Regions from separate parts of the Klebsiella electrica genome, predicted to be linked through region 1. Evidence: predicted binding sites of a transcription regulator. Region 1 holds the regulator's gene; each other region holds the start of a gene.

What was found. The regulator LexA, encoded in region 1, represses DNA repair genes until DNA is damaged. The targets are predictions, from matches to a motif close to TNCTGTATGTACATACAGNA.
Region 2: the regulator LexA is predicted to act here: its motif matches at 3,083-3,102, upstream of sulA (SOS-induced cell division inhibitor SulA).
Region 3: the regulator LexA is predicted to act here: its motif matches at 5,591-5,610, upstream of rmuC (DNA recombination protein RmuC).
Region 4: the regulator LexA is predicted to act here: its motif matches at 5,328-5,347, upstream of metR (HTH-type transcriptional regulator MetR).

Annotation. Positions count from the first base shown of each region.
Region 1 covers NZ_CP041247.1:4,943,533-4,951,439, reverse strand. Annotated here, with positions in the region: gene plsB (glycerol-3-phosphate 1-O-acyltransferase PlsB) at 1-1,509, opposite strand, end outside; gene Electrica_RS23685 (diacylglycerol kinase) at 1,638-2,006, shown strand; gene lexA (transcriptional repressor LexA) at 2,226-2,834, shown strand; gene dinF (MATE family efflux transporter DinF) at 2,903-4,219, shown strand; gene Electrica_RS23670 (CsbD family protein) at 4,346-4,555, shown strand; gene zur (zinc uptake transcriptional repressor Zur) at 4,646-5,161, opposite strand; gene Electrica_RS23660 (cupin domain-containing protein) at 5,276-5,764, shown strand; gene dusA (tRNA dihydrouridine(20/20a) synthase DusA) at 5,868-6,866, shown strand; gene pspG (envelope stress response protein PspG) at 7,007-7,249, shown strand; gene Electrica_RS23645 (quinone oxidoreductase) at 7,608-7,907, opposite strand, start outside.
Region 2 covers NZ_CP041247.1:3,431,893-3,439,799, reverse strand. Annotated here, with positions in the region: gene Electrica_RS16530 (AAA family ATPase) at 1-383, opposite strand, end outside; gene matP (macrodomain Ter protein MatP) at 569-1,021, shown strand; gene ompA (porin OmpA) at 1,127-2,200, opposite strand; gene sulA (SOS-induced cell division inhibitor SulA) at 2,553-3,062, opposite strand; gene Electrica_RS16510 (TfoX/Sxy family DNA transformation protein) at 3,522-4,145, shown strand; gene yccS (YccS family putative transporter) at 4,133-6,268, opposite strand; gene Electrica_RS16500 (YccF domain-containing protein) at 6,286-6,732, opposite strand; gene helD (DNA helicase IV) at 6,855-7,907, shown strand, end outside.
Region 3 covers NZ_CP041247.1:5,050,530-5,058,436, forward strand. Annotated here, with positions in the region: gene tatC (Sec-independent protein translocase subunit TatC) at 1-89, opposite strand, end outside; gene tatB (Sec-independent protein translocase protein TatB) at 92-634, opposite strand; gene tatA (Sec-independent protein translocase subunit TatA) at 638-889, opposite strand; gene ubiB (ubiquinone biosynthesis regulatory protein kinase UbiB) at 1,021-2,661, opposite strand; gene ubiJ (ubiquinone biosynthesis protein UbiJ) at 2,658-3,263, opposite strand; gene ubiE (bifunctional demethylmenaquinone methyltransferase/2-methoxy-6-polyprenyl-1,4-benzoquinol methylase UbiE) at 3,277-4,032, opposite strand; gene rmuC (DNA recombination protein RmuC) at 4,099-5,547, opposite strand; gene udp (uridine phosphorylase) at 5,687-6,448, opposite strand; gene Electrica_RS24175 (dienelactone hydrolase family protein) at 6,715-7,527, shown strand; gene Electrica_RS24180 (transporter substrate-binding domain-containing protein) at 7,532-7,907, opposite strand, start outside.
Region 4 covers NZ_CP041247.1:5,058,789-5,066,695, reverse strand. Annotated here, with positions in the region: gene recQ (ATP-dependent DNA helicase RecQ) at 1-129, shown strand, start outside; gene rhtC (threonine export protein RhtC) at 212-832, shown strand; gene rhtB (homoserine/homoserine lactone efflux protein) at 878-1,498, opposite strand; gene pldB (lysophospholipase L2) at 1,608-2,600, shown strand; gene yigL (sugar/pyridoxal phosphate phosphatase YigL) at 2,667-3,467, shown strand; gene Electrica_RS24195 (carboxylate/amino acid/amine transporter) at 3,556-4,455, shown strand; gene metR (HTH-type transcriptional regulator MetR) at 4,343-5,296, opposite strand; gene metE (5-methyltetrahydropteroyltriglutamate--homocysteine S-methyltransferase) at 5,530-7,791, shown strand.

The DNA of each region.
Region 1 (7,907 bases):
CGGCGTCAGCCAGGACGGGCGAACGGCTTCGATCGGATCGATAGACTCGCGCCACTCCGGAACATGCTGGTTCAGGTAAGTCATCAGCGGCAGCGGTTCGCCAAAGTTAACATAGCCCTGACCGAGGTTACGCAGCTTGCTCAGGCCGCGCAGCATCTGCGGCAGACTCTCTTTTTCTTTCGTCGCGCCGCGCAGCTCTTTGGCATAGGTGCCCACTTCCATCACGTGCTCGTAACCGATGTAGATAGGCACCAGCGTAATCGGACGGGTCCCGCCGCGCAGCATGGCCTGGATGGTCATCGACAGCGTGCCGGTCTTCGGATCCAGCAGACGGCCGGTACGGGAACGGCCCCCTTCAACGAAGTACTCCACGGAGTAGCCCCGGCTGAACAATTCGCCGAGATATTCGCGGAACACCGTTGAGTAGAGCTTATTGCCCTTAAAGGTACGGCGAATAAAGAATGCGCCGCCGCGGCGGAAAATGGGACCTGCTGGCCAGAAGTTGAGGTTAATACCGGCGGCAATATGCGGCGGCACCAGCCCCTGGTGATACAGCACGTAGGAGAGCAGCAGGTAGTCCATATGGCTACGATGGCACGGTACGTAGACAATCTCGTGCCCTTCATGGGCCAACTGACGTACGCGCTCGGCGTTGTGGACGTTGATCCCCTGATACAGACGGTTCCAGGTAAAACCGAGAACGCGGTCGGTCAGGCGAATCATCTCATAAGAGAAGTTGGCGGCGATCTCTTCCATCAGCGCGATGGCGTTTTGCTGCGCCTTCTCATGGGAGATTTTCTTACTGCGCGCTTCATCTTCCACCGCGCGGGCGATAGCTTTCGACGCCAGCAGCTTATTGAACAGATCCTGACGCGCCGGCAGGCGCGGGCCGACGGCGGCCAGACGCTGGCGGGCGAAGTGCATACGTGCGACGCGGGCCAGCTTCTGGGCGATAATTTTGTCGGTGCCGTGTTCGGTGGCCATTCGGCGCAGAGAAACCGGCGGCGAGAAACGGACAAAGCTGTCACGTCCCAGCCACAGCACAGCGAAGAACTTCTGGATGCCATTCAGCATGCGCAGCGGCGGGTTAACTTCGCCTTTTTCACGCCCCGGCGCACGACCAAACATCACCGACACCGGCACCATTTGCACATCCAGGTCGGGGTGGTTGCGGTGCAGATCCAGGTAGTCGTGGAACAGCTTTATCGACTCTTCTTTCGGCGCGTAGTAGGTAAAGACGCGCGGACCGCCGTGGATAAATACGTAGCGCGGCAGCAGCGCGCCGTCGATTTCCAGCGGTTCAAGCGGATCGGGTAAATCGTGCTCCAGGCACTGGGCGCGCAGGGTCAGCAGGTCCGCCTTTGAATTATAAGGCAGGACGTACATGATAGGACGCGAGGTATCCAGCCCTAATTCCTGAGCAGGTTCTGCGGGAATAGACTTGCTTTTTACCAGCACCCGTAATGGTAAATTCAGTAATTTATAGTAAATTCGTTGCCAGCCGGACATAAACGATGTGAAGCCTCTGGTTAATCATGCAAATGCGCGGCAAGAATAACAGAAAGTGCGCAAAATTTCCGTTGCCACGCGGCAAACGCGTACACTCATTGACGTCATTTACATAAAAGGTTCTTTTAATGGCCAATAATACCACTGGGTTAACCCGAATCATTAAAGCGGCAGGTTATTCCTGGAAAGGGTTCCGTGCGGCATGGATAAATGAGGCCGCATTTCGGCAAGAAGGCGTCGCCGCCATTGTTGCCGTGGCGATCGCCTTCTGGCTGGACGTGGACGCCGTCACGCGTGTGCTGCTGATAGGCTCGGTCCTGATAGTGATGATAGTCGAAATTCTTAATAGCGCGATTGAGGCGGTGGTGGACCGTATTGGCCCGGAACATCATGAGCTGTCCGGTCGGGCGAAAGATATGGGCTCCGCGGCGGTGCTGCTGGCCATCGTGATCGCGCTTACCACCTGGTGCCTCTTACTATGGGCCCGCTACCACTAAGCGGCCATTTTGCGAGATGTCCCGCTTCGCTATGTCTTCCCGGCGAGCGGGCGACCCCGATAGGCTTTTGCCCGGACGGCGGCAAGCCCCCGTGGCGCAGTGAGCTATCGGGGACACAAAATGGAAAGAATCTCCTGATTTTTGTGTGAAATTTGATTCCAAAATCACCGTTAGCTGTATATACTCACAGCATAACTGTATATACACCCAGGGGGCGGGATGAAAGCGTTAACGACCAGGCAGCAAGAGGTGTTTGATCTCATTCGGGATCACATCAGCCAGACGGGCATGCCGCCGACGCGTGCGGAAATTGCTCAGCGCTTGGGGTTCCGTTCTCCAAACGCGGCGGAAGAACACCTGAAAGCGCTGGCGCGTAAGGGCGCGATCGAGATTATCTCCGGCGCCTCCCGGGGGATTCGCCTGCTGACGGAAGAAGAACCTGGCCTGCCGTTGATTGGCCGCGTGGCGGCCGGTGAGCCGCTGCTGGCCCAGCAGCATATCGAAGGCCACTTCCAGGTCGATCCGGCGATGTTCAAACCGAACGCTGACTTTTTGCTGCGGGTTAGCGGCATGTCAATGAAAGATATCGGGATTCTCGATGGCGATCTGCTGGCGGTCCATAAAACTCAGGATGTACGCAACGGTCAGGTTGTTGTGGCGCGCATTGACGAAGAGGTGACCGTTAAGCGTCTTAAAAAACAGGGTAACATCGTCGAACTCCTGCCAGAAAACAGCGAATTTTCCCCTATCGTGGTGAATCTACGCGAGCAAAACTTCACTATCGAAGGGCTGGCCGTTGGCGTGATTCGCAACGGTGAGTGGCTGTAACGCTTTCCCCACGCAGCATCGTCTGATGCATGATGCTGCGCAGTCTCCTTCCGCTCAGGCGCTTTCTCATGTTCTTTAACGCCGCTGATAAGGCCCTGTGGCGCCTGGCGCTACCCATGATTTTCTCCAATATCACCGTTCCGCTGCTGGGACTGGTGGATACTGCCGTGATTGGCCATCTCGACAGCCCGGTTTACCTCGGCGGTGTCGCGGTCGGCGCGACGGCCACCAGCTTTCTCTTCATGCTGCTGCTTTTCCTGCGGATGAGCACCACCGGGCTGACGGCGCAGGCCTTTGGCGCAAAAGATCCTCTGCGCCTGGCGCGGGCGCTGGTGCAGCCGCTGGGGCTGGCAACAGGCGCCGGCCTGCTGATTGTACTTTTCCGTACCCCGCTTATCGATCTGGCGTTGCATATTGTTGGCGGCAATGACGCGGTGCTGGAGCAGGCGCGGCGCTTTCTCGACATCCGCTGGCTGAGCGCGCCGGCATCGCTGGCAAACCTGGTGCTGCTCGGTTGGCTGTTGGGCGTGCAGTATGCCCGGGCGCCGGTGATTTTGCTGATCGTCGGCAATCTGCTGAATATCGTACTCGACCTGTGGCTGGTGATGGGCCTGCAGATGAACGTGCAGGGCGCTGCGCTGGCGACGGTGAGCGCCGAATATGTCACCTTGATCATCGGGCTGCTGATGGCAAGGCGCGTGCTGGCGCTGCGCGGCGTGTCATTTGCCCTGCTCCGGCACGCGTGGCGCGGCGACCTGCGCCGCTTGCTGGCGCTCAATCGCGACATCATGCTGCGCTCTCTGCTGCTCCAGCTCTGCTTTGGCGCGGTGACCGTCTTCGGCGCCCGCCTTGGCGGTGAGGTAGTCGCCGTCAACGCGCTCCTGATGACTATGCTGACCTTCACCGCCTATGCCCTGGATGGTTTCGCTTATGCCGTGGAAGCGCACTCCGGACAGGCGTACGGCGCGCGTGACGGTAGCCAGTTGCTTGATGTCTGGCGGGCGGCCTGCCGTCAGTCGGGAATGGTGGCGCTGGCTTTTGCGGCGACCTATGCCGTGGCGGGACAGCAGATTATCGCCCTGTTGACCTCGCTGCCCTCGCTTCAACTGCTTGCCGATCGCTACCTGATCTGGCAGATCGTGCTGCCGGTGATTGGCGTGTGGTGTTATTTGCTGGATGGCATGTTCATCGGTGCGACGCGCGGGGCTGAGATGCGCAACAGCATGGCGGTGGCGGCGGCGGGGTTCGCCCTGACGCTGTTGACGCTGCCGGTCCTCGGCAACCATGCGCTATGGCTGGCACTGGCGGTGTTTCTCGCGTTGCGCGGTCTGTCGCTGGCGGTCATCTGGCGGCGACACTGGCAGCGCGGCACCTGGTTTTCGTAGCGATTTTTGATGTGTAATTGGTTAAAGATTCCGAATAATAAATTCAACTCAGAATTCTTATCTATAGTTAATACTATGTCCGGCACACAGCGGGCTGTTAACTCACCGAACGATGAGGATTGAATTATGAACAAAGACGAAATCGGCGGTAACTGGAAACAGTTGAAAGGTAAAGCAAAAGAAAAATGGGGCAAGCTGACTGATGACGATATGACCGTCATTGAGGGCAAGCGTGACCAGCTGGTCGGTAAAATCCAGGAACGCTATGGGTACGCCAAAGAGCAGGCGGAGAAAGAAGTGGCTGACTGGGAGCGAAAAAACGATCGCCGCGGGTAGCGGCGAGTGTTAACGATTAACCCTTGGTTATTGCCTGCCCGATGGTACATGGAGGTACCGGCAACCCGGATTTCCGCTGCGGCAATAGCCTCAGCGGGCTTTCTTTTTAATCTGAATCGTATGGTCGTGATGGCAGTGTCCCGGAGTGCTACAGGCTTCGACCTCGACACAATCCGCACACAGGCCGTGCGCCTCAATCACATTATGGCGTAGCGCAAAACCCATTCTCGCCGCCAGCGTATGCATAATGTCTTCAACGCCTTCGGCACACTCTTCTTTGACCACGCCGCAGCGATCGCAGATAAACATGGCTGAGCTATGGGTCGGCTGATCGAAAAGATGGCACAGCACGTAGCTGTTGGTCGATTCCACCTTGTGCACGAACCCCTGTTCCAGCAAAAACTCCAGCGCCCGGTAGACCGTCGGCGGTTTCGCCTGCGGCTCTTTCTCACGCAGCAGGTCGAGCAGGTCATAGGCGCTAATCGCCCCTTGCTGAAGGCTCATCAAACGCAACACTTCCAGGCGCTGCGGAGTCAGGCGCACGCCGCGCTGTGCGCAGAGCTTTTCAGCGTGCGCTAACATTTCTTGCGAAGTGGTCTTATTCATGAGCATCCTCTGGTTGTGTGAGTCTTAAGTTGTTACTTTATCACGATCCAGGCAAAACGCCGAGAACCGGCAGCTTGTGCTATACCTGATGCATCTCATTTTCGGGAGAAAACGATGAAACGACCTGATTGCATTCGACATTGGCGCGAACTGGAAGGTCCAGATGATGCCACTTATCCCAATAACCCGGAGCGTTTTTCCATCGGCGCGCCGCTGGCGCGGGGGTTAAGGCTCAACCGGCTGGGTATTCATCACGAACGTTTGCCCCCGGGCCGTCGAACCTCTTATCCCCATGCTGAGAGTGATGAAGAAGAGTTTATCTATGTGCTGGATGGCTACCCTGAAGTCTGGATTAACGGCTACCTGTGGAAGCTTGAGCCGGGCGACAGCGTCGGTTTTCCGGCCGGAACCGGGGTATGTCATACCTTTTTGAATAATACCGACCAGGAAGTTCGCTTGTTAGTGGTGGGGGAGTCAAACAAAAAATTTAACCGCATCTACTATCCGCTGAACCCGGAATATGCCGCCGTGCGTCAGGATCGCTGGGTCGATCATCCGCCGCAATTTTTCGGCCCGCACGACGGCAAACCGCGCCGACGCTAGCTCGTCAAGCAGAGGCAGCGCAGCCGTCGTGGTGCGCTGCCTCTGTGATTTATCTTTGTGCTATAGTAGCGCCCCTTTTTATCCGGATGCCTGTTTATTCGCCATGATGCCAGAACCAACATCTCACGCTTTTGCCGCCCATCGTTTTTCCATCGCGCCGATGCTCGACTGGACAGACCGGCACTGTCGCTATTTCCTGCGCCTGCTGTCGCGCCATACGCTGCTGTATACCGAAATGGTGACGACCGGGGCGATTATTCATGGCAAAGGCGATTATCTGGCCTATAGCGAAGAAGAGCATCCGCTGGCCCTGCAGCTGGGGGGCAGCGATCCGGCGGCGCTCGCGCAGTGCGCGAAACTGGCGGAGGTGCGCGGCTACGATGAGATCAACCTCAACGTCGGCTGTCCGTCCGACCGGGTGCAAAACGGGATGTTCGGCGCCTGCCTGATGGGCAATGCGCAGCTGGTCGCGGACTGCATCAAAGCGATGCGCGACGTGGTCTCTATCCCGGTCACGGTAAAAACCCGTATCGGCATCGATGATCAGGACAGCTATGAATTCCTGTGTGATTTCATCAATACCGTCTCCGGAAACGGAGAGTGCGAGATGTTTATCATCCACGCCCGTAAAGCCTGGCTCTCCGGCTTGAGCCCAAAAGAAAACCGTGAAATTCCACCGCTGGATTATCCGCGCGTTTATCAGCTGAAACGCGACTTCCCGAACCTGACGATGGCGCTCAACGGCGGAATTAAGTCACTGGAAGAGGCGAAGTTGCATCTTGAGCATATGGATGGCGTGATGGTGGGGCGCGAGGCCTATCAGAACCCGGGGATCCTGACGTCGGTCGACCGGGAGATCTTTGCGATGGATAGTGCCGACAGCGACCCGATCGCCGTGGTGCGGGCGATGTATCCGTATATCGAGCGTGAGCTGAGCAACGGCACCTATCTGGGCCATATCACGCGCCATATGCTGGGCCTGTTCCAGGGCATCCCGGGCGCGCGGCAGTGGCGCCGCTACCTGAGTGAAAATGCGCACAAGGCCGGGGCGGATATCAACGTGCTGGAACATGCGCTGCAGCTGGTTGCCGATAAGCGTTAATCTTGCGCTAAAATTTAGTCAAATACGCCACGCCCTGATCTCATCGTCAGGGCGTTTTTGTTTAAATTCAATATATTAAGTTTGGCACGTTTCTTGTAATACCCGGAGAGTCATTCGGTTATTTCTTTGGGGAGAAGACGATGCTGGAACTCTTATTTGTCATTGGATTTTTTGTCATGTTGCTGGTCACCGGCGTGTCGATTCTGGGGATTCTTGCCGCGATTGTCGTGGCGACGGTGCTGATGTTCGTTGGCGGGCTGTTTGCGATGATGATTAAACTGCTGCCGTGGCTGCTATTAGCCATTGCGGTCGTGTGGGTGATTCGGTCGATAAATACGCCAAAAGCGACAGACTACCGCAGCAACAACCGCTGGCGTTATTAAGGGAGTGAGCGGTCGGTCACAACCTGAAGAATTTTGCATAGAACAGCGTAGGTTTTGCTTATTAAATCTGTCACTATTAGCGCGTTAACCAATTCATCGCGCTGTACCCTACATACAGCCGAACTAAAAAAAGTCAGGGCTTCCGTATGGAAGCCCTAAACTTTTCTCCCCCTCCCGTCATACTTCAGACTACAGGTGCGTTGGCTGTGTTAACTCACCCCGGTCACTTACTGGAGTAAGCTCCCGGGGATTCGTTATCTTGCCGCCTTCCTGTAGCCCGAATTATTTAGGGAGGGCTTCTCGTCATACTTCAGACTACAGGGGCGCTGGCCAGGTTAACCTTGCCTTGATTCACCCGTTACGGCAGCAGCAGGCTTGAGCCTTCAGTGGCGCGGCTTTCCAGCACTTCATGTGCGCGTCGGGCATCGGTGAGGGCATATTTCTGGCTGTCCGCCACGTCAACGTTAATCGCGCCGCTGGCAATCAACGAAAACAGTTCGCTGCTGGCTTCCGCCAGCTCTTGACGGTTGGTGATATAGCCTTGCAGCGAAGGGCGGGTGACATACAGCGACCCTTTCTGATTGAGGATCCCCAGATTGACGCCGGTTACCGGGCCGGAAGAGTTACCGAAGCTGACCATCAGCCCCCGGCGCTGCAG
Region 2 (7,907 bases), 1.5 Mb from region 1:
AGCTGCTCTGCTTCTGCCCAGTCGGTAGATTCAACCGGCGCGGAGCTGGCAAAATTATCATCGGCAGCTTTAGCCGGGGTGAGGGTGACGTTGCCGCCATTAACCTGATAGCGCACACCGTAGAGCGGTGCGGCAGGTTCATGTAAGGTTCGCGTTTCCGTCGCCAGCCACTGCAGGTATTCCGGTTCTTCCGGGGCCTTCACCAGCATGAATGGCGAAATGGTCGGAGTCACCAGAAGCTGCTCCAGACCATAGAATAAACGGGGCTGCAGTTCGCCGGAGAGGCCATCTTCTGCCTGGGATAAATCGGCTTGTGCAAACAGCGCCTGATAACTTTCCGTATCAGGAGCAAGGTCGTTTCGGGTAAGTTTCGTAATGGTCAAAGTCGCTGTTTTTTAGTCAGATGTAAAACGCGCGATTATACCTTATGCTGCGTCTGAGCACACGGGGGATTGCGTCTGCCGTGGTGATTACCGGGTTACCTGCATCACGAATGATGATTTATTCTCAGCACATTGGGAAAAAACTGATATCCTGAAATGAGTTACACGGTCACATTGAGATCGCAATGAAATATCAACAACTGGAAAATCTTGAAAGCGGCTGGAAATGGAAATATCTGGTAAAAAAACACCGGGAAGGTGAGTTGATTACCCGCTACATTGAAGCCAGCGCAGCGAAAGCCGCGGTCGATGTCTTACTGACGCTCGAAAATGAACCTGTTCTGGTGCATACCTGGATTGAGCAGCATATGAATCCGGAGTTAATGAACCGGATGAAGCAGACAATCCGCGCGCGTCGGAAACGGCACTTCAACGCGGAGCATCTGCATACGCGTAAAAAATCGATCGACCTGGAGTTTATCGTCTGGCAGCGTCTTGCGGGACTCGCGCAGCGGCGTGGGAAAACCCTGTCTGAAACCATCGTACAGTTGATTGAAGACGCGGAGCATAAAGAGAAGTACGCCAGTAAAATGTCCAGCCTGAAGCACGATTTGCAGGTGCTGCTGGGAAAAGAATAGCTGCAGAGGACAGGGCAAAGTGGTACTGGGCCTGGCTCTGTGTTGATATCCGAATTCAGGCCAAAAAAAACCCCGCAAAGCGGGGTTTTTTATCGGTAGTAAAACTTAAGCCTGCGGCTGAGTTACTACGTCTTTGTAACCTTTAACTTCGATCTCTACGCGACGATCTGGACCCAGGCAGTCGATCAGTGCAGCGCGAGCTTTCACGTTGTTACAGGTAGCGCCAGTAACCGGGTTGGATTTACCCATGCCACGTGCGGAGATTTTGCCAGCCGGGATACCTTTAGACACCAAGTAGTCAACAACGGACTGAGCACGTTTCTCAGACAGCTGCTGGTTGTAAGCGTCAGAACCGATACGGTCGGTGTAGCCCAGAACCACTGCGGAACCGTCTTTCGGATCCATGTTGCTCAGCTGGGTGTACAGCTGATCCAGAGCCTGTCGACCTTCTGGTTTCAGGGTAGCTTTATTGAAGTTGAACAGAACGTCAGACTTCAGAGTGAAGTGCTTAGTCGTCACTTCCGGAGCCGGAGCCGGAGCTGGTGCAACAACCGGAGCCGGTGCTTCATCCTGACCGAAACGGTAAGAAACACCCAGGCTCAGCATGCCGTTGTCAGGACGAGTACCAACGGTACCTGCGTCACCGATGTTGTTAACCCACTGGTATTCCAGACGGGTAGCGATGTCACGAGTCACAGCCCACTCTAAACCACCAGCAAATACCGGGGATACGCCAGTGTCGTGTTCGCTGCGGGAAACGCCGGTAGAAGCGTAGTTACCTTTAGAATCTGCACGCCAGACCATACCACCCAGACGGGTGTAGATGTCCAGATCGTCAGTGATCGGGTAACCCAGTTTAGCAGTCAGCTGAACGCCCTGAGCTTTGAAAGCGCCGTTGTCTACGCTGCCTTTATAAGCCATACGGCCCAGCCAGTCGTAACCCATTTCAAAACCGAGGTACGGGTTAACCTGATAACCACCGAACGCACCAGCGCCCAGCTGATCGTTACGGGTCGGGCCATTGTTGTTCTGGAAACCGTTACCGTAGAAACCGGTATCGTGATACTGGGACCAGCCCAGTTTACCACCTGCATACCAGGTGTTATCTTTCGGTGCGGCCTGCGCTACGGTAGCGAAGCCAGCCAGTGCCACTGCAATCGCGATAGCTGTCTTTTTCATTTTTTGCGCCTCATTATCATCCAAAATTCGCCATGAAGTTACAAAAGACCTCACGGTTAAATCCTTCACCCGGGGCGTGACTTGTTGTTAACTATGCTGATACATGCAGCGTAAGCCGATCACCCCTGGCGATGTAAAGTCTACAACTTAGTTCGAAACTTACAAGTGTGAACTCCGTCAGGCATATGAAAAAAAAGGGTTGTGTACACAACATTTAACAAATATGGTTGATTTTCAATCAGCGGATAAAGCCGCGAAACCGCATCAGACAGGCATTCCGCTACAAATCACCCTTTTTCGAAAAGGGTATTGCTGTAAGCAAAAAAAATTCCAGGATTAATCCTAATTTGGCTTAATGGTACAAATTAGAGTGAATTTTTAGCCCGCTGAGTTGTCTCCCTGCCTGGTTCGTATTTCCAACCGGCCGCATGATAAACCCCATTGCGTGACCCTCTTGCGCGGCGATAACCAGGCGTTCATGCTCTTCCGCCGTCAGCTCATCGGCCAGCCAGCCAATCACCACGCTGTAATTCCCTGTGCGCAGCGCACGGATCATCGATTCGACGGTATTGTAAGGGGAGAGCTGATTAATCTGCATAACCTTCGACAGCGGTAATCCGGAAGACTGAACCCATTCGCGACTCAATTTCTGCTTCGGCGTCAGCCAGAGCTGCCAGCGAGACTGCTGGCCGAGTTGCTGCAATAAAGGTAGCAGCAGTAATTGCGTCATCATCGGTTGATCTTCACGGTAGACAATTTCACTGATCAGCCCGCTGGCCGGTTGTTCGGCGACGTCATGTGAGGGGCGACGTACTGAAGCAGAAGTCAGTGATGAACGATTTGCGTAAGCTGAAGTAAACATAGTCTATCCCGCCTGTGGGTTGCTGTATGAATATACAGTATATCCGACAGGGGAAAAGATCAACCTCATTTATCACTTCGTTGGTTGAAAATTGTACATGGTTTTTGTCAATTCCGCGCCAGACCGTTCTGGTGGGGAGTGAGGAAGATCGATTTTTATCGCCAATCGTCACGGCGGCAGCCGTGCGCCAGGTTCATAGGTCGAATCACATCGCGCAGATTTGCCACGTGGATAGCCAAACTATTCACCAGCATTTCAGTAAGCAGGGCTGGCGTATTTATTACTTATATATTGAGTATTTTCGCCCGACTGTTTTCTGAAAGCACCTCGCAAAACGATGATTAAATCTTGAACAGCGTCAAAATCATCTTGCTGCAATATACGAAGTCACTTACTTTCTATATTAACGGATCCGTTCACAAATAATCTTCTATTTACATGATTAACAAAGGAATAATCATGAAGAAAATTTCATCTTTACGGTTCCATCAATTCCAGGAATGTTTATCTCCACTCGGTAAAATAAGCTGTCGCCCGCTCTTTGGCGGCTATAGCCTTGCCATCGACGATACCGTTTTTGCTATGGTCGCCGAGGGCGAAATCTATCTTAAAATTTGTGAGCAGAGCGCGGAATATCGTGTGGTGCATGCCACCCCTCTTTTGACGATGCGGAAAAATGGTCGCCCGGTCTTGCTGAAATATTATCAGGTTGACGAGACTCTCTGGCGTGATAGCAAAACGCTTTTCAATCTATCGGCGTCCTCATTACAAAGCGCACGTAATGAAAAGCGACGACAACGCGCTTCCGGAAGATTAAAAGATCTCCCGAATATCAGTTTTCATATGGAACTGCTGCTAATTAACGCGGGGGTGAGCGATGAAAAAATGCTGCGTCAGTTTGGTGCGGAGAAAGTCTGGCTGAAATTGCGGGAGTCGAACAAAGCGCTCACGTTGAATGTTCTCTATGCGCTGGAAGGGGCGATTGCCGGAGTGCATTCCGCAGCGCTCCCGACGCAGCGGCGTCAGGAGCTTAAGGTATGGGCCGGCACCCAGCACAAAAAAATCGATGCTTACTCGGGTTGAACCGCAACCTGCTTTTGCAATCTGCAGATTTCCGGCAACAGCGCCAGCAGCAGACCAATTTGCTGAAGCACCAGCGGTTCTTTGCTGTCTGCCCGGGGCTCAAGGTGTTGGATCCGGGTCTGCAAACTATTAAGCGCCTGCTGCACCCGCTGTTCGTCGGCGGGCGTGTGGTGCAGCGCATCATCAACGTAGCAGACGGCATCATCAAGCAGGGCCAGAATTTCCGCAGTCGTGAGTTTTTCCCGGTGCGCGCCGAGCGCGGAAATATAGCTGGTAAAGGTATGGTTCAGGCACAGTAAACGGAATGCCGTTTCGCGCATGGCTGCGTTTGCCCGCGGTTCCGTCGACAGGTTCGACACCACAGAAGCCAGTTCACCATCCCGACTATGGGCATCGCGACGGGCAACGCGATAGGCCAGGCGGTTATCGCGCCCCTGGTGATACTGTTCGAGAATGGCATCAAGGTAGCGACAGTTGGCGTTGATAGCCTGATCCAGAACTCGTGGCAGGTTGCGGAACTTCCAGTCTGGCCAGATAAAACTCACGGCCGCCCAGGCGATAGCACAGCCAATCAGGGTATCGAAAATACGCGGTAGCGCGACCTCGAAACCTTCGCCTAGCAGGTTAAAGCACAGCAGAACCAGCAGGGTGATGAACATGGTCGCGTGGGCATACTGGACGTTGCGAAAAGCGAAGAACAGCACGCCGGTCAGGACAATGAGCAAGAGTTGGCCTTCAACCGATGGCACAAGCAGTAATAGCGGCAGGCCGATGGCCACCCCGATCAGGGTACCGATAATCCTCAGCGCGAGCCGATGGCGGGTGGCGTTATAGTTTGGTTGGCAGACAAACAGGCTGGTCAGCAGTATCCAGTAGCCGTGGTTTAACCCGGTAAGCTGGATAAACGCATAGCCGGTACAGAGCACCAACGACATTCTTACCGCATGGCGGAACAGCGCCGATTCTGGCGACATATTGCGGCGCAGCCGCAGCCAAATATCGCTGAAATTGTTCAGACCATCGTCCGCGAGCAGGTTTTCGGTCGCGCTGTTCACCGGGGCGCTGGTTTGCGCCGACTCAATTGTCGCCAGCTGCGCGTCAATCGCGCGGAGATTATTCAGCAGAAAGCCCAGCGCTTTCATCTGTTCTGCCGGCGCGCCGCTGGCGCGTACGCGATCGAGGGCGGCGTCAAGGTGCATAAATGCCCGCTCGAAATGGGCATCGTGCTGGTAAGGTTCGCGTAAAAGAATTGCGCGCGATAGTTTCTGGCATGCCTGCGCCTGCATCGACAGCATGCGCTGGAAGCGGAACATCACATCGCTATAGCGGAAATGATCGCGCAGCGTTTGGTACTGAATGTGCGATGAGCTGGCGCGTTCGTGAATATCCTGAGCCACAAAATAGTATTGCAACGTGCGGCGGGTGCCGCGCTGGCCGCGGTCGCCGCGCAGACGCGTCAGCAGAGAGACCTTGGTCTGATTGAGCGTCGTCACCAGTTGACCATTGGCAATGGCTAAATCATAGAGCGGTGCCTGGCTCTCATCCTCAATATCCGGGTCGAACAGGCGGGATTTAAGTTCCAGGTAATGCGCCAGCTGCTCATAGCTGCGCGCAAGATTATCCTGCAGAGGACGGATCGGGAAAATCAGGTGTCCGCAGAGCGTCAGCAGGTTGTACCAGACCGCACCGGTCAGCAGAAAAAACGGCTGCAGATACCAGCGATCGTAGAGCGTTACGCCCAGCATGGTATAAATGGCGATCAACAAGGCGCCAAATGCGATAGTGGCGTAACGCTGTCCCAGACCGCCGAGCAAAATAAATCCGGTGGTCGATACGGTTAACCCCAGCGCAAACAGCCAGGGCCAGGGGAACAGCAGCTCCACCGAGGCGGAAGCAATAAAGAAACACACTAGCGTGATGGCCAGGTTGCGCAACCGGCCAGCCAGACGATCGTCGAGGTCGGTCAATGCTGCGGCCACCACGCCCAGCGTCAGGGGAATGGTCAGTTTGATTTCGCCAAGCCACCATGGAACGGCGGTTGTGCCGCAGAGTGCGATAAAAATCCTGGCGTTGTACAGCCAGGCGCTGTTCCATGTATAACGGCGTAGCAAGGGGCTAAGCATGGTCGTGTTCCGTCCGGTTACTGAAAGCGACGACGCGCATTCGCTTCACGCGCTGCACGAGCCGTTTCGACAGAAACCACTCTACGTCCCACCGGCCATAATGCAATAGCGGCAATTTTAAAATTGGCAATACCGACCGGGATGCCGATGATAGTCAGGCATTGGGCGATACCGCTGAAAATATGCATCAGGCACAGCCACCAGCCGAAAAAGAGAAACCACAAAATATTCAGAATCGTGCCGCCGGCATTCAGCAGGCTATTTTTGCCTTGCGGTTCAAGTTCATCGACATGAATAGCTTCATTACCGTAAGGCAGCAAGGAGAGACGGGTAATTTCCCAGCATGAGCGGGTTAATGGCAGGGTGAAGATCAGGATGATGCTGACCAGCGTTGCCAGCAGCCATCCCAGCGTGGTGGCGAAACCGCCAAGGATAAAGTTCAAAATATTCAGAATGGTACGCATAAACCCTCAGTTCAGTCCTGGAGATAATAAGACCTGACCATTGTAACGTTTTTTACGCTGGAGCACCTGGTCGCTGGCGGTTAAACTTAAAAACATCCAACCTGATTGAAATTCGGCATGATATGGAACTTAAAGCGACAACATTGGGCAAACGTATGGCACAGCACCCCTACGACCGGGTGCAATTGCTTAACGCGGGAGTAAAAGTTTCGGGTGATAACCATGAGTATCTTATCCCTTTCAATCAGTTATTGTCAGTTCAATGTAAGCGCGGCCTGGTCTGGGGTGAGCTGGAGTTCGTTTTACCGGACAGCAAAGTTGTGCGTTTACACGGTACCGAGTGGAATGAAACGCAGCGTTTTTATCATCATCTGAATACCCTCTGGCAGCAGTGGAGCGTGGAAATGAGCGACATTGCCGCCGGTGTTCTCCGCCAGCAGCTGGAGGAGGTCGCCCGCGCCAGTGCGGAGGGTAAGTGGCTGACCCGGCAGCAGGTGACTGACATTCAGGTGAAGATTCGCCGCGCCTTGACCGGCCTGCCGATGCCGACCAGCCGCCTTGACGCTTTCGACAACTGCCGTGAGCTGTGGCGGCAGTGCCAGGGCTGGCTGGCCAATACGGAAGAGGCCCGGCAGGTACATAATCAGGCTTTTACGGCATCGATGCTCGAGCAGTATCGCGGATTTTTTGCCAGCGTCGAAACCTCGCCACTGAATCCCGCGCAGGCGCGGGCGGTGGTCAACGGCGAGCGCGCTTTGCTGGTGCTGGCCGGTGCCGGAAGCGGCAAAACCTCCGTGCTGGTGGCGCGAGCCGGATGGTTATTAACGCGGGGAGAAGCCGCCGCCGATCAGATTCTGCTGCTGGCATTTGGCCGCCAGGCGGCGCAGGAAATGGATGAACGTATTCGTGAGCGGCTGGGCTCAGAAGAGATAGCGGCGCGTACCTTTCACTCTCTGGCATTACATATTATTCAGCAAGGCAGCAAAAAAGTGCCGACCATCAGCGAGCTGGAGAGCGACAGCGCGGCTCGTCAGACGCTGCTGCTGCAAAACTGGCGCCAGCAGTGTCAGGAGAAAAAAGCGCAGGCTAAGGGATGGCGGCAATGGCTGGAAGAAGAGATGGACTGGCAGGTGCCGGATGGCGAATTCTGGCAGGATAAAAAAATTCAGCGGCGA
Region 3 (7,907 bases), 110 kb from region 1:
ATGACCAGTATCGCGATGATGCTATTGATCAGGCGCTTACGCAGCTCAATCAAATGCGAAATTAGCGGTTGAGTATCTTCTACGCCCATTTTTACGGTTTATCACTCGATGCAGGGGAGGAATCGGAAGCGGTGACGGCCACTTTTTCTTTGGCGGCCGGGAGAGGCTCCGGCTGCGTAGCGGGGGAGGCTTCAGCAACACTCTCTTCCGGCGCATGCACAGGCGCACTGGCCTGATGTTCAGCCGTCGCCGGCGTAATATTCTGGCGCTGCGCTTCACTACCCTTCACTACCGGGTTATGAATCGTGTTTGCTTCGTCGCTCGCTTTCTCAGGATCATGGGCGGTATAAGAGCGTTTCATCGATTCAGCGGCTTCACGCAGCTCATCCATTGACGCTTTCAGCTCCGGCGTCAGGTTCTCCAGGCTCGCCTTTTCCACTTTCTTCAGGCTTTCCTGGAACTCCTGCAGTTTTAGTTCCTGAGTGATCTCATTTTGTACGGTAGCCGCCAGCGATCGTAACGTGCGAATCCAGCTGGCCACCGTTTTTACCGCTACAGGCAGTCGCTGTGGCCCCAGGACAATGAGGCCAATGACGAACACCAGCAGTAGTTCACTAAAACCGATATCGAACACGAATTACACCTGCTCTTTGTCGTGGCGTTTTGTCTCGTCTTTTTTCGCATCATCCGGCTTATCGGCGATCGATTTCGCCGTGAAATCTGCATCCGGAGCAGAATTTTCAGGTTTTTCATCATCGCTCATGGCTTTTTTAAAGCCTTTGATCGATGCCCCCAAATCTGATCCCAGCGAGCTCAGCTTTTTCGTCCCGAAAAGCAGAACCACAATGACGACGACAATTAATAACTGCCAAATACTGATACCACCCATACACGTTCCTCTATGACAGATGATGAATTATTAGGACGCATTATACACGTCATCCCGCGGGCCGCCTCTCTGTCAGGCCGCTCGCATGATTTCGCGCAAAAACGAATGCGCTGCGATCAAGGCGCTTGCCATCAGTGCGTTTTCCGCCAGCCAATCAGCCAGGACACCGCGCCAGCGGCCATCAGCCAGCCTGGCATCATGCCCCATTCCGGGCGGTGGATAAATAACAGCGTACCACTCAGTAACAGAACCGCACCTATACCAAACAGATAACGGGACTGCCCCTGGCGAACATGTCGCACCTGGAAGTCGCGCGCAATGCTATCCACGCTGGTCTGCAGCTGCTTGCTCTGCTGCAAAGTCTGGTACACCAGTTCAGGTATTTCGGGCATTCTTTCGATCCAGAACGGCGCTTTTTCTTTAAACGCACGCACCAGCGCCGGAATGCCGACCTGATCTTTAATCCACGACTCAAGGAAAGGTTTCGCCGTTTTCCACAAGTCTAACTGAGGATAGAGCTGGCGGCCTACCCCTTCTACGTAAAGTAATGTCTTCTGCAGCAACACCAGCTGCGGCTGCACTTCCATATTAAAGCGCCGGGCGGTGTTGAACAGGTTCAACAGCACATGGCCAAACGAGATCTCAGCCAGCGGCTTCTCGAAGATCGGTTCGCAAACGGTGCGAATAGCAAACTCGAACTCTTCAACATTGGTATCCGCAGGAACCCAGCCGGAATCCACGTGCAGCTCGGCGACTTTACGATAGTCGCGGTTGAAGAAGGCGATGAAGTTTTCCGCCAGGTAGCGCTTATCCTCTTTGTTCAGCGACCCCACGATGCCGCAGTCAATCCCGATGTACTGGGGGTTCTCCGGATGGTTGTAGCTGACAAAAATATTGCCCGGATGCATATCCGCGTGGAAGAAGCTGTCGCGGAACACCTGGGTGAAAAAGACCTGCACGCCGCGTTCCGCCAGCAGCTTCATGTTCGTGCCCTGCGCCTCCAGCGCCTCCACGTCGGAAACCGGGATCCCGTAAATCCGCTCCATGACCATCATGTTTTCGCTACAGTAATCGGAGTAGACCTCCGGTACATACAGCATCGGGCTGTCTTCAAAGTTACGCCGCAGCTGAATGGCGTTAGCCGATTCGCGTAACAGATTGAGTTCGTCCAGCAGCGTTTTTTCGTATTCGCGAACCACTTCCTGCGGGCGCAGGCGGCGACCGTCGGGCAGTAAACGCGGCACCCAGCGCGCAAGACGATAGATAAGTTTCATGTCCGCTTTAATCACCGGCACAATGTCCGGGCGGATCACCTTGATAACGACCTCTTTGCCGTTCTCTTTCAGCCGTGCGGTATGGACCTGCGCGATAGAAGCCGATGCCAGCGGTTCAATCGAGAAATCGTCAAACCAGGCCTCTACGGGGAGGCCGCCCATCGCCTGTTCGATCTGCTGTTTCGCCAGCCGACCATCGAAGGGAGCCACGCGATCCTGCAGTAGCGCGAGCTGATCGGCAATTTGCGGCGGGAACAGATCGCGGCGGGTGGAGAGCATCTGGCCGAACTTGATCCACACCGGCCCCAGCTCCTGCAGCGCAAGACGCAGACGTTCACCGAGGGGTTGGTTTTTATGACGATTCGGCATCCAGAACAGCATTCGCCGCCCGATACGCAGCGGCAACGTGATACGCATTTTGGGAATGAGCTCATCAAGCCCATAGCTCAAAAAGGTGCGGATAATAAGATACAGGCGCCGTAATTCTCCTGGCGTCATTTGCCCTCCAGCGTTTCCAGCCGTTTTTCCAGTGCGGAAAGCGCGCGTTCTACAGCCGCGGTTTCTTCGCCAAACCAGGCCATTTCCAGCGGCCCTGGCGCCATACGCCACTCTTCGGTCAGCGCCTCAGCGACATAGCGCTGCTGACGCCGGGCGCCGTGCCGCAGAAAGCGCGCTCCGGAACGAAAGACCTTGCTGATCCCTTCCGCAACGATATCGCCGGTGTAAGGCGCCAGCAGTTCAGCCGGATCGAATTCCGCCAGGTCACATAGCGCCACCGTGTTCTGCACCACCTGCAGATCGCCCTGCACTTCCAGGTCACCGCTGCGAATAAGCGCGGTGAGCTGTTGACGGTTGCGCAGTTGGGGCAGCACGCTGAGGCGGGTAATGACGGTACAGTCGGCATCGCCTTCCCAGTCCCCCAGCACATCCACCTGACGCTCGCCGAAGACCAGCACAACCGGCGTCGATAGCTCCTTCAGCTCAACACGCAGCACCTTCCCCAGCAGACGCTGGCGAGCAGGTTTTAACGCTTTGTCGCGCCAGAGAAAGGTGTTGAGAGCGGTTTCAATGCCAGCGGTAACCAGTGGTTTGAAAGGCATGCGATCCCCCCTGTCAGAACTTATAACCGCGGTGCAACGCAACGATACCAGCCGTCAGGTTGTAGTAGTCGACGCTTTCAAAACCGGCGTCCTGCATCATGGCCTTCAGGGTCTCCTGATTCGGGTGCATGCGAATAGACTCCGCCAGGTAGCGATAGCTTTCACCGTCTTTGGCAACCAGTTCCCCTACGCGCGGCAGCACGTGGAAAGAGTAGGCGTCATAGGCTTTGCTGAGTGGCTCAATAATCGGTTTCGAGAACTCCAGCACCAGCAGACGACCGCCCGGCTTCAGGACGCGATACATTGAACGCAGCGCTTTGTCTTTATCGGTGACGTTACGCAGACCAAACGAAATCGTGATGCAGTCAAAAGTGTTGTCGGCAAACGGCAGCGCTTCCGCGTTAGCCTGGATGTATTCAACATTGCCGACGATACCGATGTTGCGCAGCTTTTCGCGCCCCATTTTCAGCATGGAGTCGTTGATATCCGCCAGCATGACGCGACCCGTTTCACCCACCAGGCGAGAGAACTTCGCCGTCAGGTCGCCGGTGCCGCCGGCCAGATCCAGAACGGTCTGTCCACGGCGCACGCCGCTGCAATCGATGGTGAAACGCTTCCACAAACGATGAATCCCGAACGACATCAGATCATTCATAACATCATATTTTGCGGCCACAGAATGGAATACATGCGCCACCATGTCCGCCTTCTGCTCTTTGGCTACCGTCTGAAAACCAAAGTGCGTCGTTTCTTGTGAATCCTCAACCATCTTAATGCCTGCTTATCAAGAAAATGTTCACCGAGTGTAACAGATTCAGCGCATTTCCCATACGCTTCAACGCGGCGTAGCGGGCTCGCCGGGCATCACCTCATCGGCCGGATCGGCGGTAAATTCGTTATCTTCAAGCGCTTTTTGGTCTTCTTCAGAACGATACTCATCGTCATGAGCCGTTGCCCGATCGACTAAATCAGGATTAATCCCGCGCTTCACTTCAACGCCAAGACCGCGGAACGCTTCTGCCTGTACCAGCAGATTCCCGCGCCCGGAAGCCAGCTTTTTCATCGCCTGACGATAGTTATCCTGGGCTTTATCCAGGCTCTGCCCGATGGCGGACATATCATCAACGAACAATCGCATTTTGTCGTACAGCCGACCTGCGCGCTCAGCGATTTTCTGCGCATTGCGACTTTGATGTTCATAGCGCCAGAGATTGGCAATCGTGCGCAGCGCCACCAGCAGCGTCGTCGGGCTGACCAGCATAATGTTGTTCTTCAGCGCTTCGCTGATAAGCTCAGGCTGACGGTCGATAGCCAGCAGGAAAGCCGGCTCCACGGGAATAAACATCAGCACATAGTCGAGCGAACGCAGGCCCGGCAGCTGCTGATAATCTTTACGCCCGAGCAGGCGAATATGGTTACGTACCGAGGCGATATGCTCCTGCAGCGCCGCCTCGCGGGTATAGTCGTCTTCGGCATTAAAATAGCGTTCGTAGGCAACCAGCGTCATTTTGGCATCAATGACCACGTCCTTCCCCTGCGGCAGGCGGACGATCACATCGGGCTGCATGCGCGAACGACTTTCCGTTTCGATACTGACCTGGGTCTGGTATTCATATCCTTCGCGTAACCCGGAAGCTTCCAGCACGCGGGTTAACACCACTTCGCCCCAGTTACCCTGCGTTTTGTTATCCCCTTTCAACGCCCGGGTCAGGTTCAACGCCTCCTGCGCCATCTGCGCGTTCAGCTGCTGCAGATTGCGGATCTCATGAGCCAGGGTATGCCGCTCACGCGCCTCCTGGCCAAAACTGTCCTGCACCTGGCGGCGGAAACCGTCCAGTTGTTCACGCAGCGGCGTCAGCAGGCCATGCAAACTCTGCCGGTTCTGCTCCTCAACGCGCCGGTTGCTGTGTTCGAAAATGCGGTTTGCGAGGTTTTCAAACTGTTCGCTCAGACGCTGTTCGCTGTTCGCCATCTGACGAATTTTATCCTCGGCGTGTATCCGGGTAGATTCAAGGCGGGTGGTGACTTCGCGGAGATCGGCCTCCAGAGAGCTATTGATGTCGCGCAGGCTGCGCAGTTCGTTATTCAGCAGCTCGCATTCATCGCGCCAGTGGGCCTCCTGCACCAGCTGCTGGCGCGCGGCGCTGAGTTCGATATCCAGTTCGCGACGCTCCTCGATAAGATCGGCGCGCACCTGGTCAGCTTTGGCTTTAGTCGCCAGCCATCCTGCGACCAGCCCTACGGCCAGCGCCACAACGGCACTTATCACAATCGAGATATCCACAACGCCCCCTGCGGCAACAGCTTACGACACAAAAATAGAATTGTGCTGTATAAACGTCCAGTTTAAAAGCGATTTCCTGCGAGGCGCCGCGCAAAAAACAAAGGCCGGAAGATCCGGCCCTGGGGTGAGAAGCGAGGAATTACAGCAGGCGGCGAGCCGCTTCCACGACGATTTTTACCGCGTGGCTTTCGGTTTGCTTCATGGTTTCCGCGTTCGGAATTTCCTGCTGGGTACGGTTGACGATAACTCCGGCGACCATCCCGGCACGCAGCCCCTGGCTGGCGCACATGGTCAGCAGGGTCGCTGACTCCATCTCGTAGTTCATGACTCCCATGGACTGCCACTCTTCCATAGAACCTTTAAAACGGCTGACCACGCGACCGGAGAAGGTGTCGTAGCGCTCCTGGCCTGGGTAGAAGGTGTCAGACGATGCGGTCACGCCGATATGGGTGGTCGCCCCGATCGATTTTGCCGCTTCCACCAGCGCAGTGGTGCAGGCAAAGTCAGCCACCGCCGGGTATTCCATCGGCGCAAAGTGCAGACTCGCGCCGTCGAGACGTACGGATGCGGTGGTGACCAGCACGTCGCCAACGTTAATGTGTGGCTGGATAGCACCGGTGGTGCCGATACGCAGGAAGGTCCGAATCCCCAGTTGCGCCAGTTCTTCAACGGCAATGGACGTTGACGGGCCGCCGATACCGGTAGAGCAGACAATGACCGACTTGCCATCCAGTTCAGCACGCCAGGAAGTAAATTCGCGATGAGATGCCAGTTTGACCGGCTTATCCATCAGCGCGGCGATCTTTTCCACACGCTCCGGATCGCCAGGGACGATAGCCAGCGTAGCCCCTTGTAAATCGTTTTTGGTGAGGCCGAGATGAAAAACATCAGACTTAGACATAAAAAACTCCTCTGTGGGTCGAATTATCAGCAGAAGCAAAACGGTACTGTACAGAAGCTATTTGCTTAATTTTGTGACAAAAATCACCATGAACAAAAATCATTGCAATGATTTTCCATCAAAAAGTGATAGTCGTCACATTAACAAGTTATATTCAGCGGGTCTGAACAAAAGATAGCCTGTTTCAGGCACTGTGCTTTGTTAACGTCCGGTCGATAGCGTCTATAGTTATCGATGCGCTAATAAATAAGGGTACGGAGAATACCATGACCACAACCAAGCAACCTGGCTTTGCGCCTGCAGCCACACCACACGCTTCTACCGCCGTTCATACCTCGGAGGAGAGCATCACCACAGGCGAAACGTCGATCCCCACCCAGGGAGAGCACATGCCGGCGTATCATGCTCGTCCGAAGAATGCCGATGGCCTGCTCCCGGTCGTTATCGTTGTTCAGGAAATTTTCGGCGTCCATGAACATATCCGCGACATTTGCCGCCGCCTGGCGCAGGAGGGGTATCTGGCTATCGCACCAGAGCTCTACTTCCGCCAGGGCGATCCGAATGACTATACCGATATCCCCACCCTGTTCCAGGAACTGGTCAGCAAAGTGCCGGATGCGCAGGTGCTGGCCGACCTCGACCATGTCGCCAGCTGGGCCGCACGCCACGGAGGCGATGCTCATCGTCTGCTGATCACCGGCTTCTGCTGGGGTGGACGCATTACCTGGCTTTATGCCGCCCACAACCCGCAGCTGAAAGCCGCTGTCGCCTGGTACGGGAAGCTGGTCGGGCAGAAAACCCTGAACTCAGCGAAATATCCGCTGGATATCGCCGTTGATCTCAACGCGCCGGTGCTGGGGTTGTACGGTGGCAAAGACGCCAGCATTCCGCAGGATACGGTGGAAACCATGCGCCAGGCGCTTCGCGCGGCCAACGCCAAAGCGGAGATCATCGTCTACCCACAAGCCGATCACGCCTTTAACGCCGATTATCGCGCCAGCTATCATGAAGAGTCGGCCAAAGACGGCTGGCAGCGCATGCTGGCGTGGTTTGCCCAGTATGGCGGGAAGCGCGCGTAAGCCGCTAACGGTTGCCGATATGGCGGTTAATCATATCGGCGATCGTTCCGTCATTCATCCATGCCGCCAGGCAACCACAGACAAATTCATAGTGCTGTAGCCTGTTCCGGGGAACGCAAATCGCTTGCTGTATCTGGCTGAAGCTATCAGGCAACAGGTGAAACTGCGGATATTCCCGCGCCACGCTGGCAAGCGGTTGACGGATCCCGGCAACCATATCCCCTTCCCCGGCGATAAACGCGCGGATTGCCTCCTGGGAGGTCGCGTATTGCTGCATCGTCGCCTGGCGTAACGTTCGAATCAGATACAGTTCATAGGCCGCCCCTTTCCCGACGTTAATCGTCACGCCCGGGCGATCCATCTCTTGTACGGAGTGGATA
Region 4 (7,907 bases), 120 kb from region 1:
GCCGAACAGTCGCCGATAACCGCCGGTGAGATGCTGAGCGTGAACGGCGTCGGTACGCGAAAACTGGAGCGTTTCGGCAAAGAGTTTATGGCGCTGATCCGCGCGCACATTGATGGTGAAGATGAGTAGTCAGCCGGGTGAAAAAGTGTCAGGATAGTTTCGGTCTGCACTATATTCCTGCTAAATATTACCGATAGATTAGGGTTCAATCATGCTGATGCTTTTCCTCACCGTCGCGCTGGTGCATATCATTGCGCTGATGAGTCCAGGTCCGGACTTTTTCTTTGTTTCTCAGACCGCCGTTAGCCGTTCTCGTAAAGAGGCGATAATGGGCGTGCTGGGGATTACCTGTGGCGTGATGGTCTGGGCGGGCGTCGCGCTGCTTGGCCTGCACCTGATTATCGAGAAAATGGCCTGGCTGCATACCATTATCATGGTCGGTGGCGGCTTATACCTGTGCTGGATGGGCTATCAGATGCTGCGCGGTGCGCTGAAGAAAAGCGATGCGCCGGCGGCGGAGCCGCAGGTCGAGCTGGCCCGCAGCGGGCGCAGCTTCCTCAAAGGGCTGCTGACCAACCTCGCCAACCCTAAAGCGATTATCTATTTTGGTTCTGTCTTCTCACTGTTTGTCGGCGATAGCGTCGGCACGGGCGAGCGCTGGGGGATTTTCCTGCTGATCGTTCTGGAAACGCTGGTCTGGTTTACCATCGTGGCCAGCCTGTTCGCCTTACCGGCCATGCGTCGTGGTTACCAGCGGATGGCAAAATGGATCGACGGCATTGCCGGTACGCTGTTTGCCGGCTTCGGCATCCATCTGATCATTTCGCGCTAAGCGCGGATTTTCCCGGTTTGCTTAAGGCAAACCGGGCCTCTCCCGTCAGGCATGGCGTGCGGAAGCCAACAGCGCGCCTACCAGCATAAACAACGATCCGAAGATTTTGTTCAACGCCTTCATCTGTTTCGGCCCCTTAATCCACGCGGCAATACGCTGCGCCAGCGTCGCGTAGCCAATCATCACGATGATATCCACCACGATAGTGGTGACGCCGAGTACCAGATACTGCATGACCTGCGGTTGATGCGGCACGATAAACTGCGGGAACAGGGCCGCGAGAAAGACAATGCTTTTCGGGTTGGTCAGGTTGACGAAAACCGCGCGCTGGAACAGTTTTCCGCGCGTTTGCGCCTTTGCCAGGGTATTAAGATTGAGCGATCCCGCCGCGCGCCACTGCTGAATCCCCAGCCAGATAAGGTAAGCCGCCCCGGCCCACTTCAGCACTTCAAAGGCCAGCACCGAGCGGGAAAACAGCGTTCCCAGGCCGATACCAACGAGGATGATATGAATCGCCAGCCCGGTTTGTAATCCGGCAATCGAGGCCGCCGCGCCGCGGTAGCCGTGGTTGATCGAGGTCGTCATGGTATTGATGGCCCCGGAACCCGGCGACAGGCTGAGGATAATGGATGTCAGCAGATAGGCGAACCACCACTCGAACGTCATGAGAAACTCCCTGATTGTCTGTTTTTATGCCACAATACGCTATTGCGTAAGCATTGTGTGATACGCGATAAAAAAACGATTTTCAGTGGTTAACAGGGGTGTAAGCCCGATGTTTCGGCAGCAAAAGGATTGGGATACACGAGAAAACGCGTTTGCGGCTTTTACGATGGGGCCGCTCACCGATTTCTGGCATCAGCGGGAAGAGGCGGAATTCAGGGGCGTAGACGATGTCCCGGTCCGTTTTGTTCGCTTTTGCGCCAAAGATAACGACCGGGTCGTGGTCATCTGTCCGGGGCGTATTGAAAGCTACGTTAAATATGCCGAGCTGGCTTACGATCTTTTCCACAGCGGTTTTGACGTGATGATTATCGACCATCGCGGTCAGGGGCGATCCGGGCGAATATTGACCGACAGCCATCGCGGCCACGTAGTGCGCTTTAGCGATTATGTCGACGATCTGGCCGCGCTCTGGCAGCAGGAAGTTGCCCCCGGCCACTGGCGAAAACGGTTTATCCTTGCGCATTCGATGGGGGGCGCCATCGCGACGCTGTTTTTGCAGCGCCACCAACAACATTGCGACGCCATTGCGCTGTGCGCGCCCATGTTTGGGATCGTGATGCGTTTCCCGGACTGGATGGTGCGCCATATTCTCGATTGGGCTGAGGGCCATCAGCGCATTCGTGAAGAGTATGCGCTGGGTACCGGTCGCTGGCGGGCGCTGCCTTTTTCGGTCAACGTGCTGACGCACAGTCGCCAACGCTATCGCCGTAATCTGCGCTTCTATGCCGATGAACCGCAGCTACGCGTCGGCGGGCCAACCTACCACTGGGTGCGCGAGGGGATCCTCGCCGGGGAAGAAGCGCTGGCGGGCGTAGAGAAAGACACCACTCCCACATTGTTATTGCAGGCAGAAGAAGAACGTGTGGTCGATAACCGCATGCACGAACGCTACTGCGCACTCCGTGCCGCGGCAGGTCGGCCCTGCGAAGGTAATAAGCCGCTTGTCATCGAAGGGGCATACCATGAGATCCTTTTTGAAAAGGACGCTATGCGCTCAGTCGCGCTGAATGCCATCGTCGATTTTTTTGGTCGACATAATTAGAGCCTGATGGGCCTGGCTCTTAATCCGGCGAAACGCTCGTCGCTCTGCTTAGAGGTTAAAATTTTTATGTACCAGGTTGTTGCGTCTGACTTAGATGGCACGCTGCTTTCCCCCGATCACTACTTAACTCCCTACGCAAAAGAGACGCTGCAGCTGCTGACCGCGCGCGGGATCGATTTTGTCTTCGCAACCGGCCGTCATTACATTGATGTCGGTCAGATTCGCGATAATCTCGGCATTCAATCCTACATGATCACCTCCAACGGCGCGCGCGTACACGACGGCGAGGGAAAACAGATCTTTGCCCATAACCTTGACCGCGACATCGCAGCCGATCTGTTTGAAATGATGCGCAATGACCCGAAAGTGGTGACCAACGTCTACCGCGAAGACGAGTGGTATATGAACCGTCATCGCCCGGAAGAGATGCGTTTTTTCAAAGAAGCCGTGTTCAACTACAAGCTCTACGAAGCGGGCGAGCTTGATCCGGACGGGATCAGCAAAGTATTTTTCACTTGCGAAGATCATGAGCATCTGCTGCCGCTGGAGCAGGCGATCAACGCCCGCTGGGGCGATCGCGTGAACGTCAGCTTCTCCACGCTGACCTGCCTGGAAGTGATGGCCGGGGGCGTGTCGAAGGGGCATGCGCTGGAAGCGGTTGCTAAAATGCTGGGCTATCGCCTGCAAGACTGCATCGCTTTCGGCGATGGCATGAACGACGCAGAAATGCTGTCGATGGCGGGCAAAGGCTGCATCATGCAGAATGCTCACCAGCGGCTGAAAGACCTGCATCCGGATCTGGAGGTGATCGGCAGCAACGCTGACGATGCGGTGCCGCACTATTTGCGTAAGCTCTATCTCGCCTGATAAAGATTGACGACTGTTTGTTTACCGACCAGTTGTCAACCTGACTCTTCGCTACAATGAGTGCACTTCTTCCTGAGAGACATTCATTGTGGCGCTACTGATTATTACCACTATCCTGTGGGCTTTTTCCTTTAGCCTGATAGGCGAATACCTGGCAGGTAGCGTTGATAGCTACTTTTCCGTGCTCATGCGCGTGGGGCTGGCGGCGCTGGTGTTCCTGCCGTTTCTGCGTACCCGCGGGCAATCGCCGCGTACTATCGTGCTCTACATGCTGGTCGGCGCGATGCAGCTTGGCATCATGTACTTGCTGGCATTCCGCGCCTATGTGTACCTGACGGTTTCTGAATTCCTGCTGTTTACCGTTTTTACGCCGCTTTATATCACGCTGATTTACGATTTGCTGAGCGGACGCAAGCTCCGCTGGGGATATCTGCTGAGCGCGGGACTGGCGGTACTGGGCGCGGCGATTATTCGCTATGACAAAGTGAGCGATCATTTCTGGACCGGGCTGCTGCTGGTTCAGCTGTCGAACCTCAGTTTTGCTATCGGCATGGTGGGCTATAAGCGCCTGATGGAGTTGCGTCCGATGCCGCAGCACAACGCCTTTGCGTGGTTCTATATGGGGGCTTTCCTGGTGGCGGTAGCGGCCTGGTTTATGCTGGGCAATCCGCAGCGGTTGCCAACCACCACCCTACAGTGGGGCGTGCTGGTCTGGCTGGGCGTGGCGGCGTCGGGGCTGGGCTACTTTATGTGGAACTACGGGGCCACGCAGGTGGATGCCGGCACGCTGGGCATCATGAATAACGTGCACGTGCCAGCCGGGCTGCTGGTTAACCTTGCCATCTGGCAGGAGCAGCCCCACTGGCCGAGCTTTATTACAGGGGCTCTGGTGATCCTGGCCTCACTGTGGGTCCATCGCCGTTGGGTCGCTCCGCACTCCGGACAAAGGGCAAATGATCGCAAGCGTGATTCCGCGCTGAGCGAATAAACGCTTCGGTGACCGGCTGACGCTGTTCGCCGTCGCGTACCGCGGCGTACAATCGGCTCCACAGTCCTTCGCCCAGGGTTTTGGTGACCACCAGACCCTGGCGCTCAAAACTTTCCACCACCCAGTGCGGCAGGGCAGCGATGCCCATCCGCGCGGCGACCATCTGGATTAACAGCAGGGTATTATCAACGCTTTTGAGCTGCGGGCTGATACCGGCCGGCTGCAGGAAGTGGCGCCAGATATCCAGGCGACTGCGTTGAACCGGATAAATCAACAGCAGTTCCGACGCCAGATCTTCCGGCGCGATGCGCGTTTTCGCCGCCAGCGGATGCTCCGGCGCCAGCACCAGACGGACTTCATAATCAAACATTGGCGAATAGTGCAGGCCGCTACGCGGCAGGATATCGGACGTCATGACCAGGTCCAGCTCACTTTGCTGCAGGGCGGGCTGCGGGTCAAAGGTGACGCCAGACTGGAAATCCACTTCGACGTGCGGCCAGCGGGCGCGGAAACTCTCCAGCGCCGGAGTCAGCCATTGAATACAGCTATGACACTCGATAGCGATGCGCAGGCGGGTTTGCTGCGGCTCGTGGCAGTCCTGCAACGCACGGCTGATTTGCGGCAGAACCTGGTTTGCCAGTTGCAGCAGGATCTCCCCCTGCGGCGTGAAGCGCAGAGGCTGACTTTTACGTACAAACAAGCGGAAGCCAAGGCGCTGTTCCAGATCGCTGAACTGGTGAGACAAGGCGGACTGGGTTTGATGCAGTGCTGCCGCAGCGCCTGCCAGAGACCCGCTGTTCCGCAACGCCTGTAGCGTTTTCAGGTGTTTAATTTCGATCATGAAAGTCCTTCACTTCGGCATGAATAATTTGCGCTTGAGGAATATACAGTACCTGTCAATTATGGATGTGTAAACATCTGGATGGCTAAATCCTGTGTCTTTCGAATTTATGGTGCGTTGGCTGCGCTTGCTCACCCCGGTCACTTACATGAGTAAGCTCCCGGGAATGATCAAGTTTGCCGCCTTCCCTAAATCCGAAATCCTTCGGATTAAAAAATTATGAGGTCTTAAAAATGACAATTATTAATCACACCCTCGGTTTCCCCCGCGTTGGCCTGCGTCGGGAGTTGAAAAAAGCGCAAGAGAGCTACTGGGCGGGTAACTCGACCCGCGAAGAACTGCTGGCGGTGGGCCGCGAGCTGCGCGCCCGCCACTGGGGGCAGCAGCAGCAAGCGGGCGTTGACCTGCTGCCGGTGGGCGATTTCGCCTGGTACGACCATGTTCTGACCACCAGCCTGCTACTGGGTAACGTGCCGGCTCGTCATCAGAACAAAGATGGCTCGGTTGATATCGATACCCTGTTCCGCATTGGCCGCGGCCGTGCGCCGACCGGCGAACCGGCGGCAGCGGCAGAAATGACCAAATGGTTTAACACCAACTACCACTACATGGTGCCAGAGTTCACCAAAGGCCAGCAGTTTAAGCTGACCTGGACCCAGCTGCTGGATGAAGTGGACGAAGCGCTGGCGCTGGGTCATAAGATTAAACCCGTCCTGCTGGGACCGGTGACTTATCTGTGGCTCGGCAAAGTAAAAGGAGAACAGTTTGACCGCCTGAGTCTGCTGAACGACATTCTGCCGGTTTATCTGCAGGTGCTGGCAGAGCTGGCAAAACGCGGTATCGAGTGGGTGCAGATTGACGAGCCGGCTCTGGTGCTGGAGCTGCCGCAGGCGTGGCTGGATGCGTTTAAACCAGCGTATGACGCGCTCGCAGGTCAGGTTAAGCTGCTGCTGACCACCTACTTTGAAGGCATCACCGCTAACCTCGACACCATCACCGCGCTGCCGGTACAGGGCCTGCATGTTGACCTGGTTCACGGTAAAGATAATGTGGCCGATCTGCACCAGCGTCTGCCAGCCGACTGGCTGCTCTCTGCGGGCCTGATCAATGGCCGCAACGTCTGGCGCGCCGACCTGACGGAGAAGTATGCGCAAATTAAAGATATCGTCGGTAAGCGCGAATTGTGGGTTGCCTCTTCCTGTTCTCTGCTGCATAGCCCGATCGATCTGAGCGTGGAAACCCGCCTCGATGCGGAAGTGAAAAGCTGGTTCGCCTTCGCCCTGCAAAAATGTGCCGAGCTGGCCCTGCTGCGCGATGCGCTAAACAGCGGCGATACGGCGAAACTGGTGGAATGGAGCGCGCCGATTCAGGCTCGCCGCCACTCAACCCGCGTGCATAATGCCGCAGTGGAAAAACGCCTGGCGGCGATTACCGCACAGGACAGCCAGCGTAACAGCCCTTATGCAGAACGCGCCCAGGCGCAGCGCGCGCGCTTTAATCTGCCAGCGTGGCCGACCACGACCATCGGCTCTTTCCCACAAACTACCGAGATCCGCGGCCTGCGCCTGGACTTCAAAAAAGGCAACCTGGATGCGAACAACTACCGCACCGGTATCGCTGAACACATCAGGCAGGCGATTGTAGAGCAGGAACGTTTAGGGTTGGATGTTCTGGTTCACGGCGAAGCCGAGCGTAATGACATGGTGGAGTACTTCGGTGAACACCTCGACGGGTTCATCTTCACGCAAAATGGCTGGGTACAGAGCTACGGTTCCCGCTGCGTGAAGCCGCCGGTGGTTATCGGCGATGTCAGCCGCCCGGAAGCGATCACCGTTGAGTGGGCGAAGTTTGCCCAGTCGCTGACCGACAAACCGGTGAAAGGCATGCTGACCGGTCCGGTGACCATCCTGTGCTGGTCCTTCCCGCGTGAAGATGTCAGCCGCGAAACTATCGCTAAGCAGATTGCGCTGGCGCTGCGTGATGAAGTAGCGGATCTGGAGGCCGCCGGTATCGGTATCATCCAGATCGATGAACCGGCGCTGCGTGAAGGCCTGCCGCTCAAGCGTAGCGACTGGGATGCTTACCTGCGGTGGGGCGTGGAAGCCTTCCGGATCAATGCCGCGGTGGCGCGGGATGATACCCAGATCCACACCCATATGTGTTACTGCGAGTTCAACGACATCATGGATTCGATTGCCGCGCTGGATGCGGACGTGATTACCATCGAAACCTCGCGTTCTGACATGGAGCTGCTGGAGTCGTTTGAAGAGTTCGAATACCCGAATGAAATCGGGCCGGGCGTGTATGACATCCATTCACCGAACGTCCCGAGCGTGGAGTGGATTGAAGCGCTGCTGGCGAAAGCGGCGCAGCGTATCCCGGCGGAACGTCTGTGGGTTAACCCGGACTGCGGCCTGAAAACCCGCGGCTGGCCGGAAACCCGCGCCGCACTGGCCAATATGGTGAAAGCCGCGCAGAACCTGCGCCAGGCATAATTCTGTCACCCCCGTCCCGGAGGAGGCTCAGGCCTCCTCTTCTTTTGTCTTTTTTGTTCCGTACCGGCAAATGCACCGTTCAACCTGCGGAGTTTCCCTGTCTGGGCTACGCTTAG